2 regions of the Cellulosimicrobium funkei genome follow, and region 1 is predicted to be linked to the other one. Evidence: riboswitches for the same ligand, from Rfam matches in the RefSeq annotation. Region 1 holds a riboswitch; the other holds the start of a gene.
The links. Region 1 has a riboswitch for cyclic di-AMP ahead of BXA05_RS16680 (C40 family peptidase). Riboswitches for the same ligand answer to the same signal wherever they lie in the genome.

Region 2: another riboswitch for cyclic di-AMP. It lies ahead of BXA05_RS09505 (C40 family peptidase); the one in region 1 lies ahead of BXA05_RS16680 (C40 family peptidase).

Annotation. Positions count from the first base shown of each region.
Region 1 is NZ_FTMI01000007.1:100,456-104,886, reverse strand. Features, by position in the region: gene BXA05_RS16690 (ABC transporter permease) at 1-183, shown strand, start outside; gene BXA05_RS16685 (universal stress protein) at 232-1,179, opposite strand; gene BXA05_RS16680 (C40 family peptidase) at 1,367-2,179, opposite strand; cyclic di-AMP (ydaO/yuaA leader) riboswitch at 2,187-2,347, opposite strand; gene BXA05_RS16675 (iron-dependent transcriptional repressor DtxR) at 2,514-3,224, opposite strand; gene serC (phosphoserine transaminase) at 3,471-4,431, shown strand, end outside.
Region 2 is NZ_FTMI01000003.1:305,393-309,823, reverse strand. Features, by position in the region: gene BXA05_RS09525 (Rv2133c family protein) at 1-340, opposite strand, end outside; gene BXA05_RS09520 (Rv2134c family protein) at 337-885, opposite strand; gene BXA05_RS09515 (histidine phosphatase family protein) at 950-1,654, opposite strand; gene BXA05_RS09510 (hypothetical protein) at 1,679-2,122, opposite strand; gene BXA05_RS09505 (C40 family peptidase) at 2,322-3,116, opposite strand; cyclic di-AMP (ydaO/yuaA leader) riboswitch at 3,135-3,256, opposite strand; gene BXA05_RS09500 (F510_1955 family glycosylhydrolase) at 3,352-4,293, opposite strand; gene BXA05_RS09495 (DUF305 domain-containing protein) at 4,376-4,431, opposite strand, start outside.

The DNA.
Region 1 (4,431 bases):
ATGCCCGTCGTGCTGCAGCGCTTCGTCGACGTCAACCCGGTCACGCACCTCGTCACCGCGGTGCGCGGGCTCATGGCGGGCGAGCCCGCGACGGAGGGGATCGTGTGGGTCCTCGTGGCGTCCGTCGTCCTCACCGCGATCCTCGCCCCGATCACCATGCGGCTATACCGCAACCGGAGCTGACCGCGCGCCGGGGCACCACGGGCCGTGGTGCCTCGGCGTGCCGGGGGCTCAGCCCTCCTGGGCCGCCGGCTCGTCGTCCTCGCACTTCTTGGTCACGACCATGACGGGGCACGCGGAGTGGTGCAGCACGGCCTGGCTCGTGGAGCCCAGCAGCAGGCCGCGGAACCCGCCCCGCCCGCGCGAGCCCACGACGATGAGGTCGGACGCCGTGGAGAACTCCGTGAGGAGCTCCGCACCCGTGCCGTCGAGCACGATGCGCTTGATCGTGAGCCCGGGGTGCTCCGCCTCGTGGCGGTCGATGATGACGTTCAGCCCCTCGGTGACGTCGGCCAGGACCTGCTCGTGGTCGATCGACGCGGGGAGCCACGCGAGGAGTCCCGCACCGGCGCCGACGGGGACGCCGGCGACCGCGACGAGCTCGGCGTCCCAGGCCCGGGCCTGACGGATCGCGTGCCGCAGCGCGATCTCGGCGGACGGCGACCCGTCCACCCCGACGACGATCCGGCGCAGGTCCCGCACCGGCGGCAGCTCCTGCGCGCCGCCCTCGTCGTCCTTCCCGCCCGCGCGATACGGCACGACGACCGTCGGGCAGTGCGCGTGCGCGGGCAGCGCGGAGGAGACGGTACCGAGCAGCCGCTCGGTGAAGCCGCCGCGCCCCCGCGTGCCGACGACGACGAGCGCGTGCTCGCGCGACATCTCGACGAGGACCCCCGCGGCGTCGCCGGTCGTGACGGTCGCCGTCGTGCGGACGCCGGCGCCCTCGGCGCGGGCGCGAGCCTCTTCCAGGACGGCGCGCGCGCCCTCCTGGATGGCCGAGTCGTCGAGGGCCGCGTAGCCGCCGTCGAGCGACGCCGCCGTGAACGACGGCAACGAGTAGGTGCACACGATGTGGAGGGGCCACCCCACGCGCAGCGCGTACGCCGCGGCCCAGTCCAGCGCGTGGAGGCTCGGCGCCGAGCCGTCGACACCGACGAGGACGGATTCCGTGCGGGTCATGAGCGACTCTCCTCTCGACGGCCCGGTGCCATCGGACGACCAACCTAGCCGAGACCAGGCCCGGCCGTCCGTCTGCCACGAGTCACGAACACGTCAAGAATGCCACGAACCCCGCCCGCTCGCGCAGAGTGCGAGCGGACGGGGTTCGTCCAGCCAGTGACCGCGGGGGTCCTGATCGGGTGAGCGATCAGGCCACGCGGATGAAGGTGGGGTTCGACTGCCAGATCTGGCGGAACTGGACCGACTTCCCGGGACGCGGGGCGTCGATCATCATGTTGTCGCCCGCGTAGATGGCGATGTGGCCCGGCGTCCAGATGAGGTCGCCCGGCTGCGCCTGGTCGCGCGACACCTTGGTGCCGACCGAACCCTGGGCGCCCGACGTGCGCGGCAGGTTGATGCCGACCTGCGCGTAGACATAGCTGGTGAAGCCCGAGCAGTCGAAGCCGTCGGGCGTGGTGCCGCCGTAGACGTACGGGACGCCCACGTAGCGGGCCGCGATCGAGACGATCGACGAGCCGTGCGCCGACGCGGGGGCGCCGACGGACGCCTCCTGCTGGGCCGAGGCCTGCGACTCGTCGGACGACGACGACTGCGTGGACTGGCGCTCCTGCGTGCGGCTCGTCTGCGTGGTGCGGACGGGCTCGGGCTCCGGCTCCGGCTCCGGCTCGGGGGCCGGGGTCACGGTGACCGGGGCCTCCTCGATGGTGAACGCCGCGTCGGCCGCGACGGTCACGGCCGGGGCGGCCTCGAGGGCCTGGCGGGCCTGCGCGGTGAGGGCGCTGAGGTCGACGGCGTTGAGCTTGCCGGACTCGTTGTCGACCGGGGCGGCCGTCGCGGGGGCGGCGGCGCCGATCATCGAGACGATGAGGCCGGAGGACGCGGCGACGACGGCGGTACGACGACCGACGCTCGACATCTGGTCCGATGCGGCCTGGGCGATGGTGCTGAGTGGCGTCACGGGACGCCGCGCCGCGCGGTGGCGGGCGCGAGTCGTGCTCACGGTCACTGTTGCCTCTCCTGGACGCCTGCGAGGTCAGCTGTCGGGTTCGGGTGGAAGAGTCACCCGGCCTGGCGGACCGGAGTCCGTCGGGCTTCACCCCAAGGGCGCTGTCTCCAGCACCCGGAAGTGGGTCCCCCGTCCCTGTCATCGGGTCGTCGTGGGCCTCTCGCGGTGACAGGGTTAGGCGTTCCGCGCGAGGTCTCCGCCAGATGGGTATCCCGACGGAGCAGGACGACCGTACAGGACCCCTCGGCAAAAGTCACGTTCCCATCACGACGGAACGCGGCCCCGCGCATCGCCGCAGGTCACGGCGTTTCCCCCGGTGAACGGGCGGCTATCCGCGGGCGACGAAGAGGTGGCGCGCGACGTCGTCGGGCAGGTCGAGGACGACCGGCGCACCCTCTCCCTGCACGGTGACCCCGCCGGCCGGTGCCGGTCGCACGACGAGCGTGCGGCGCGGCAGCACCCCGGCCTGGGCGAACCGCGCGAGGAGCTCGACGTCGACCTGGACCGGCTCGGCGATCCGCTGGAGCACGACGCGCACCTCGCCGCCGCCGAGGCCGTGCTGGGCGAGGTGGACGGGGAGCGACACGACGCCGTCGAGGAAGTCGACCTCCTCGAGCTGCTCCCCGAGCTCCGGCAGGCCCGGGATGGGGTTGCCGTACGGGTCGAAGTGCGGGTGGTCGAGCAGCCCGAGGAGCCGCTCCTCGACGAGCTCGCTCATCACGTGCTCCCAGCGGCACGCCTCGGTGTGCACGTACTCCCAGTCGAGCTTGATGACGTCCGTGAGGAGCCGCTCGGCGAGCCGGTGCTTGCGCATGACGCGCGTCGCCTTCTCGTGGCCCGCGGGCGTGAGCTCGAGGTGGCGGTCCCCCGTGACGACGACGAGCCCGTCGCGCTCCATGCGCGCGACCGTCTGCGACACCGTGGGCCCCGAGTGGCCGAGGCGCTCCGCGATGCGCGCGCGCAGCGGGACGATGCCCTCCTCCACGAGCTCGTAGATCGTCTTCAGATACATCTCGGTGGTATCGATCAGATCGGTCACGTCACGCTCCCAGTCGCTCGTCGGCTCGGGGCGCCCGGTCGTCGCTCCACGGGGCGCCTGCCCGCACCGGCGGGCCGCTGGGGGTCAGTCTATGGCGAGCCCGTGACCCGACCGCGGTGTCGTCCAGAGGCACCCGTGGTGCCTGGTGGCCCGCGCCTCCCCGCGGGCCCCGGCGCGGACCGTGCGGTGACGCACGGCCTGTGGACGAGGCTCCCGGGGCGCGCCGCGCGCGCGTAGGGTGACGCCGTGCCCGATCTCGCGAACACCTCGATCACGATCCCCTCGGACCTCCTGCCGGCCGACGGCCGCTTCGGGTCCGGGCCGTCCAAGGTCCGCGCCGCGCAGGTCCGGGCGCTGTCCGACGCCGGCACCTCGCTGCTGGGGACGTCCCACCGGCAGGCGCCCGTCCGGTCGCTCGTGCGCCGCACGCGCGAGGGCCTCGCCGCTCTGTTCGCGCTGCCCGACGGCTACGAGGTCGTGCTGGGCAACGGCGGCTCCACGACGTTCTGGGACGTCGCGACGGCGTGCCTCGTCCGCTCGAAGGCGCAGCACGCGGCGTTCGGCGAGTTCGGCGCGAAGTTCGCCGCCGCGACGACCGCAGCGCCGTTCCTCGCGCCGTCCCAGGTGATCTCGGCCCCCGCCGGGACCGTCGCGCTCCCGGAGCCCGCCGACGACGTCGACGTGCACGCGTGGCCGCACAACGAGACCTCGACCGGCGCGATGGCGCCCGTGCGCCGCGTCCCCGGCTCGCGCGAGCGCGGCGCGCTCACGCTCGTGGACGCCACGTCCGGCGCGGGCGCGATCCCCGTGGACGTCGCGGAGACCGACGTCTACTACTTCGCGCCGCAGAAGGTCTTCGGGTCGGACGGCGGCCTGTGGCTCGCGCTGTGCTCGCCCGACGCGCTCGCGCGCGCGGAGGAGGTCGAGAGCAGCGGCACCCGCTGGGTCCCGGAGTCGCTGTCGCTGCGCACGGCGGCGGCGAACTCGCGCCAGGACCAGACGCTCAACACGCCCGCGATCGCGACTCTCGTCATGCTCGCGGAGCAGGTGGAGTGGCTCCTGGGCAACGGGGGCCTGGAGTGGGCCGCCGCCCGGTCCGCCGAGTCGGCCGCGCACCTCTACGGGTGGGCGGACTCGCGCGAGTGGGCGACGCCCTTCGTCGCGAACCCGGCGGAGCGGTCGACGGTCGTCGGCACGATCGACCTGG
Region 2 (4,431 bases), on a different contig from region 1:
CACGCGGCACCTCGTCGGTGGGCACGACGTCGACCGGCGACTGCGCCGCGTCGACGTCCTGCCAGAGCTGCACCATGCCCGGGCCGAGCGGCCCGTCGCGCAGCCACGTGCGCGGCACGACTCCCCCGCCGAACACCTCCGAGACGAGGTACGCGGCGACCTCGCGACCCGCGAGCGTGCCGTCCGGGAAGTCCCACAGCGGCTTCTCGCCCGCGACCGGCTTGTACACGACCGAGACGTCGCCCAGCCGGGCGAGGAACGTCGCGTTCGACGCGACGCGGATCCGCCCGACGACGTCGAGCGGCGCCTCGGTGAAGGCGTCGTCGTGCGGGGTCGTCACGCCTCGTCGGGCGACGGGCACTCGTGCCCGTCGGGGTCGACCGGCCGGCCGCACAGCGGGCACGGGGGGCGGCCCGCGCTCACGACGGCGCGCGTGCGCTGCGCGAACGCGCGGGCCGTCCCCACGGGCATCTTGACGAGGAGCGACTCGGCGGGCTCCGGCTCGTCCGCCTCGGGATCGAGGTCGTCGTCGTCCACGAGCGGGAACGCCTCGACGATGACCTGCGCCGTGCGCGGGTCCCAGGTCAGCCGCATCGCGCCCGTGCGGAACTCCTCCTCGACCGGGAGGTCCAGCGGGTCGTCGTCGACGAGCTCGGCCGGGACGTCGGCGGGGACGCTGTACCGGTTGTCGGGCTCCTCCATGAGCTCGTCCAGCAGGCGCTGGATCGTGTCCGCCAGGACGGCGGACTGCTCCTTCTCGAGCGCGACGCTCGTCGTCCGCGTGCCTTCGCGCGCCTGCAGGTAGAACGTGCGGGAGCCGGGCGACCCGACGGTCCCCACGACGACGCGGTCCGGCCAGTCGTACTCGTGGACGAGAGTGGGCATGACCTCACTCTACGAGCGCACGGCCCGTCCGCACGGGACGGCCACGGGTCGGACGTCGGCCCGGCTACCGCGCGGCGTCGGCCTGGCCCGGCCCGGCGCCCCCGCCCACCGGCGCGTCACCGGCAGGCGCGGCGCTGCGCAGCCAGGAAAGGTCGCCCGCGTCGGTGTTCATGGCGACGACCTCCGGGCGGTGCGGCCCGTACCGGACGACGGAGATCGACGCCGGGCCGACGACGATGCGCTGGAAGAGGTCCAGGTGCACCCCCAGCGCGTCGGCGAGCACGGACTTGATGACGTCGCCGTGCGAGACCGCCGCCCACACCGCGTCCGCACCGTGGCGGGCGGCGACCTCAGCGTCGTGCCGCCGGACCGCCTCGACGCCCCGGGCCTGCATCGCGGCCATCGACTCGCCGCCCGGGAAGACGGCCGCCGACGGCTGCGCCTGCACGACCGACCACAGCGGCTCCTGGGCGAGGTCCTTCAGCGCACGCCCCTGCCACTGCCCGTAGTCGCACTCGGTGATCCCGTGCTCGGTCAACGACTCCGGGTCGTCCGCCTGGTGGTCGAGCAGGGCTCGCGCGGTCTGCCGGCACCGCTCCAGCGGGCTGGTGACGACCCGCGCGAGCGGCACGCCCGCGACGCGCTCGGCCGCCCGGGCCGCCTGGTCGCGCCCGACGGCGTCCAGCGCGACGCCGTCGGCCCGCCCGGCGAGGATGCCGCTCGCGTTCGCGGTGGTGCGGCCATGACGGACGAGCAGGACGGTCGGCATGCCCCGAGCGTAGGTGACGGACCCTCACCCTGTGGTGGCGACGTCCGGGGGCGGTGGTACCTCGGCCTGGGCCGAGATCACTCGCGGGGCCAGCTGGTCGGGCAGGGGCGCCAGGCCCGGCCCGCCCGCGCGGATCCACGAGTGCAGGGCGGCGGTGAGCTCGTCGCCCGCCAGCTGCTCGAACCAGGCGGGGCCGGCGGCGCGTGCGGCGGGGACCGGCCGCACCACGACGACGTCCCCGCGCTCGCACGCGTCGAGGCAGTCCACGACCGTCAGGCGCGCGTCCCCGCTCTCGGCGATCCGGCGCAGACGCTCGAGCTGCCCGCCCGGACGGGTGTCGGTGGCGGCCAGCGTCTCCCCCGCGCACAGCCCGCACGCCGTGATGCCGGGCACCGTGCGCGCGGGGCGGGGACGACGTCCCCGCTCTTCAGTGGGGGTCGTCTCGTCGGTCGAGGTCGTCGCCGTCACGCGTCGATGCCCTGGTGCCGCACCTGGTGGCGGGCCTGGTGGCGGACCGCCGTCGGTCCGTGCTCGCCGCGATGTCCCCGGGACGCCATGCCTGTCCTTCTTCCTGTCGTGCCGACGGGACCGACGCCCGCGAGCCATACCCCACAAGGGTATATCGGCCGAGGGAGGGCCCCACCCGCCGGGTGGGGCCCTCCTGCGGTCAGCCCACCCGGATGAAGGTGGGGTTGGACTGCCAGATCTCCCCGTACCGGACGGTCTTGCCCGGCGACGGAGCCTCGATCTGCTGGTTGTCCCCGACGTAGATGCCGATGTGCCCCGGGCTCCAGATCAGGTCACCGGGTTGCGCCTGGTCTCGGGAGATCACCGTCCCCGCGTACCGCTGCTGGGACGAGGTCCGGGGCAGGTCGATGCCGACCTGGGCGTAGACGTAGGACGTGAAGCCGGAGCAGTCGAACCCGTCCGGGGTCGTCCCGCCCCACAGGTACGGCACGCCGAGGTAGCGCGCCGCGATGCTGACCACGGCCGAGCCCGCCGCCGACGACGGCACCGCGACGGGAGCCGAGGCCTCCTCCGTGGCACCTTGCTCCGCCGAGGTGCTCGTCCGTTCCTCGCTCCGGGACGGACGCTCCTGACGCTCCGGCTCCGGCTCGGGTTCCGGCTCCGGTTCCGGGGCGGGAGTGACGGTCACCGGTGCCTGCTCGATCGCGAACGACGCGTCGGCGGAGACGGTCACCGCCGGTGCGGCGCTGAGCGCCTGGCGGGCCTGCTCGGTCAGCGCGCTGAGGTCGACCCCGGACACGGCCTGCGGCTCCGTGCTCGGCGCGGCGCTGGCAGGCGCCGCGAACCCCGAGACCAGCAGCCCCGACCCGGCGGCCAGGAGGACGCCCTTGCGGGCGGCGTTCGCCGTCCCCTCCTGCGCCGTGCGGGCTATCGAGGTCAGCGGCGTGATCGGTCGGTGGGACGCACGGTGGCGTCCCGCGTTTCTTGCGTTCATGGTGGTCTCCTTCGTGCCTACGGGGTGAGCTGTCGGGTTCGGGTCGGAGAGTGACCCGGCCGGACCGGTGGTTGCGGCCCGGCTTCACCCCGAGAGCACCGCGGTGCTCGCCTGAGTGGTTCCCCCGCCCCTGTCGTGGTGGTCGATGGTGTGCTCCCGGAGCTGACGGGGCTCGGCACCCTCCGGGATCCCTCGCGGACCGTTCCGCGAGGAGCATGAGGCTGCGGGCGACGTCTCACCCGCGGTCGGCGCCGAGCGCCGCGTCCCAGCTCGCACCGAGGTCGCGGCTGGTGAACAGGCCGGTCTCCGTGGCGACGAGGATCCACGGCTGGTTGCCGGGGCTGTCGTCGGGCACGTAGGTCATGGCCTGCACGCCCTCGGGCGCGGTGCCGTGGCTGTCCCAGCTCTCGGTGCCGGGCGTGCCGGTCCAGACGACGCCCCGGGCGTCGATCCCGATCAGCGCTCCGCCCCGCTCGTCGTCGACGAGCACGAGGGCGGGCGCCGCCCGGTCGGGGGCGAAGCTCCGGCCGGCGTCGCGGCTGAGCTGCAGGCCGGTGGGCGTGGTCGCGACGACCGTGTCCGGGTCCGCATCCAGGAGGTGCAGGTCCCGGGCCTCCACGGTCGCGCCCCGCGACCACGTCTCGCCCGAGTCGTCGCTGACGAGCACGGTGGAGGTCCCCGAGTCCAGCCCGACGACGCGGACGGTGCCGTCGCCGGTGCTCGCGGTGCTCAGGGCGTGGAAGTCGACCTCCCCGGTGAGGGAGACGGGATCCCACGTCGCGGCGCCGTCGGTGCTGCGGATCAGCCCGAGGTTGGGCTTCTCGAGCTCCGGCTGCTCCCCGGGCGCAGGGTGGCCCGAGGCGTACACGGTGCCGTCGACGGCGAGGGTCATGCCCATCGTGTCCTGGCGGCCCGTGCCGACCCGCTCGACCGGCCCGGGGTCGTCCTGGAACGGGTCGCCGAGGGTCCAGACCCCGGTGTGGGTGGCGATGAGGAGGGAGTGGTCGTCGCGCACGACCTGGACGTCGTGCACGTGCCCGAAGTCGGGCAGGTCCTGGGACGCGAGCGTCGTCGCGTCGGGTGTCGGTGGTGGAGTCGGGGTGCAGGCGGCCAGCAGCAGCACGGATCCCGCTGCGGCCCACCCGGTCACCCGCCTCGTGAGGGCAGGGTCGAGCACGGTGTGGGGTCCTTCGGCCTGGGCCCGCGGGGCGCGCGCACGTCAGACGCGTGCGACAGCGCGCACGCCCCGCGGGGCGGGATCAGCTCGAGGCGAGCAGGTCTTCCATGGTGGAGATCTCGGCCTGCTGGGTCTCGA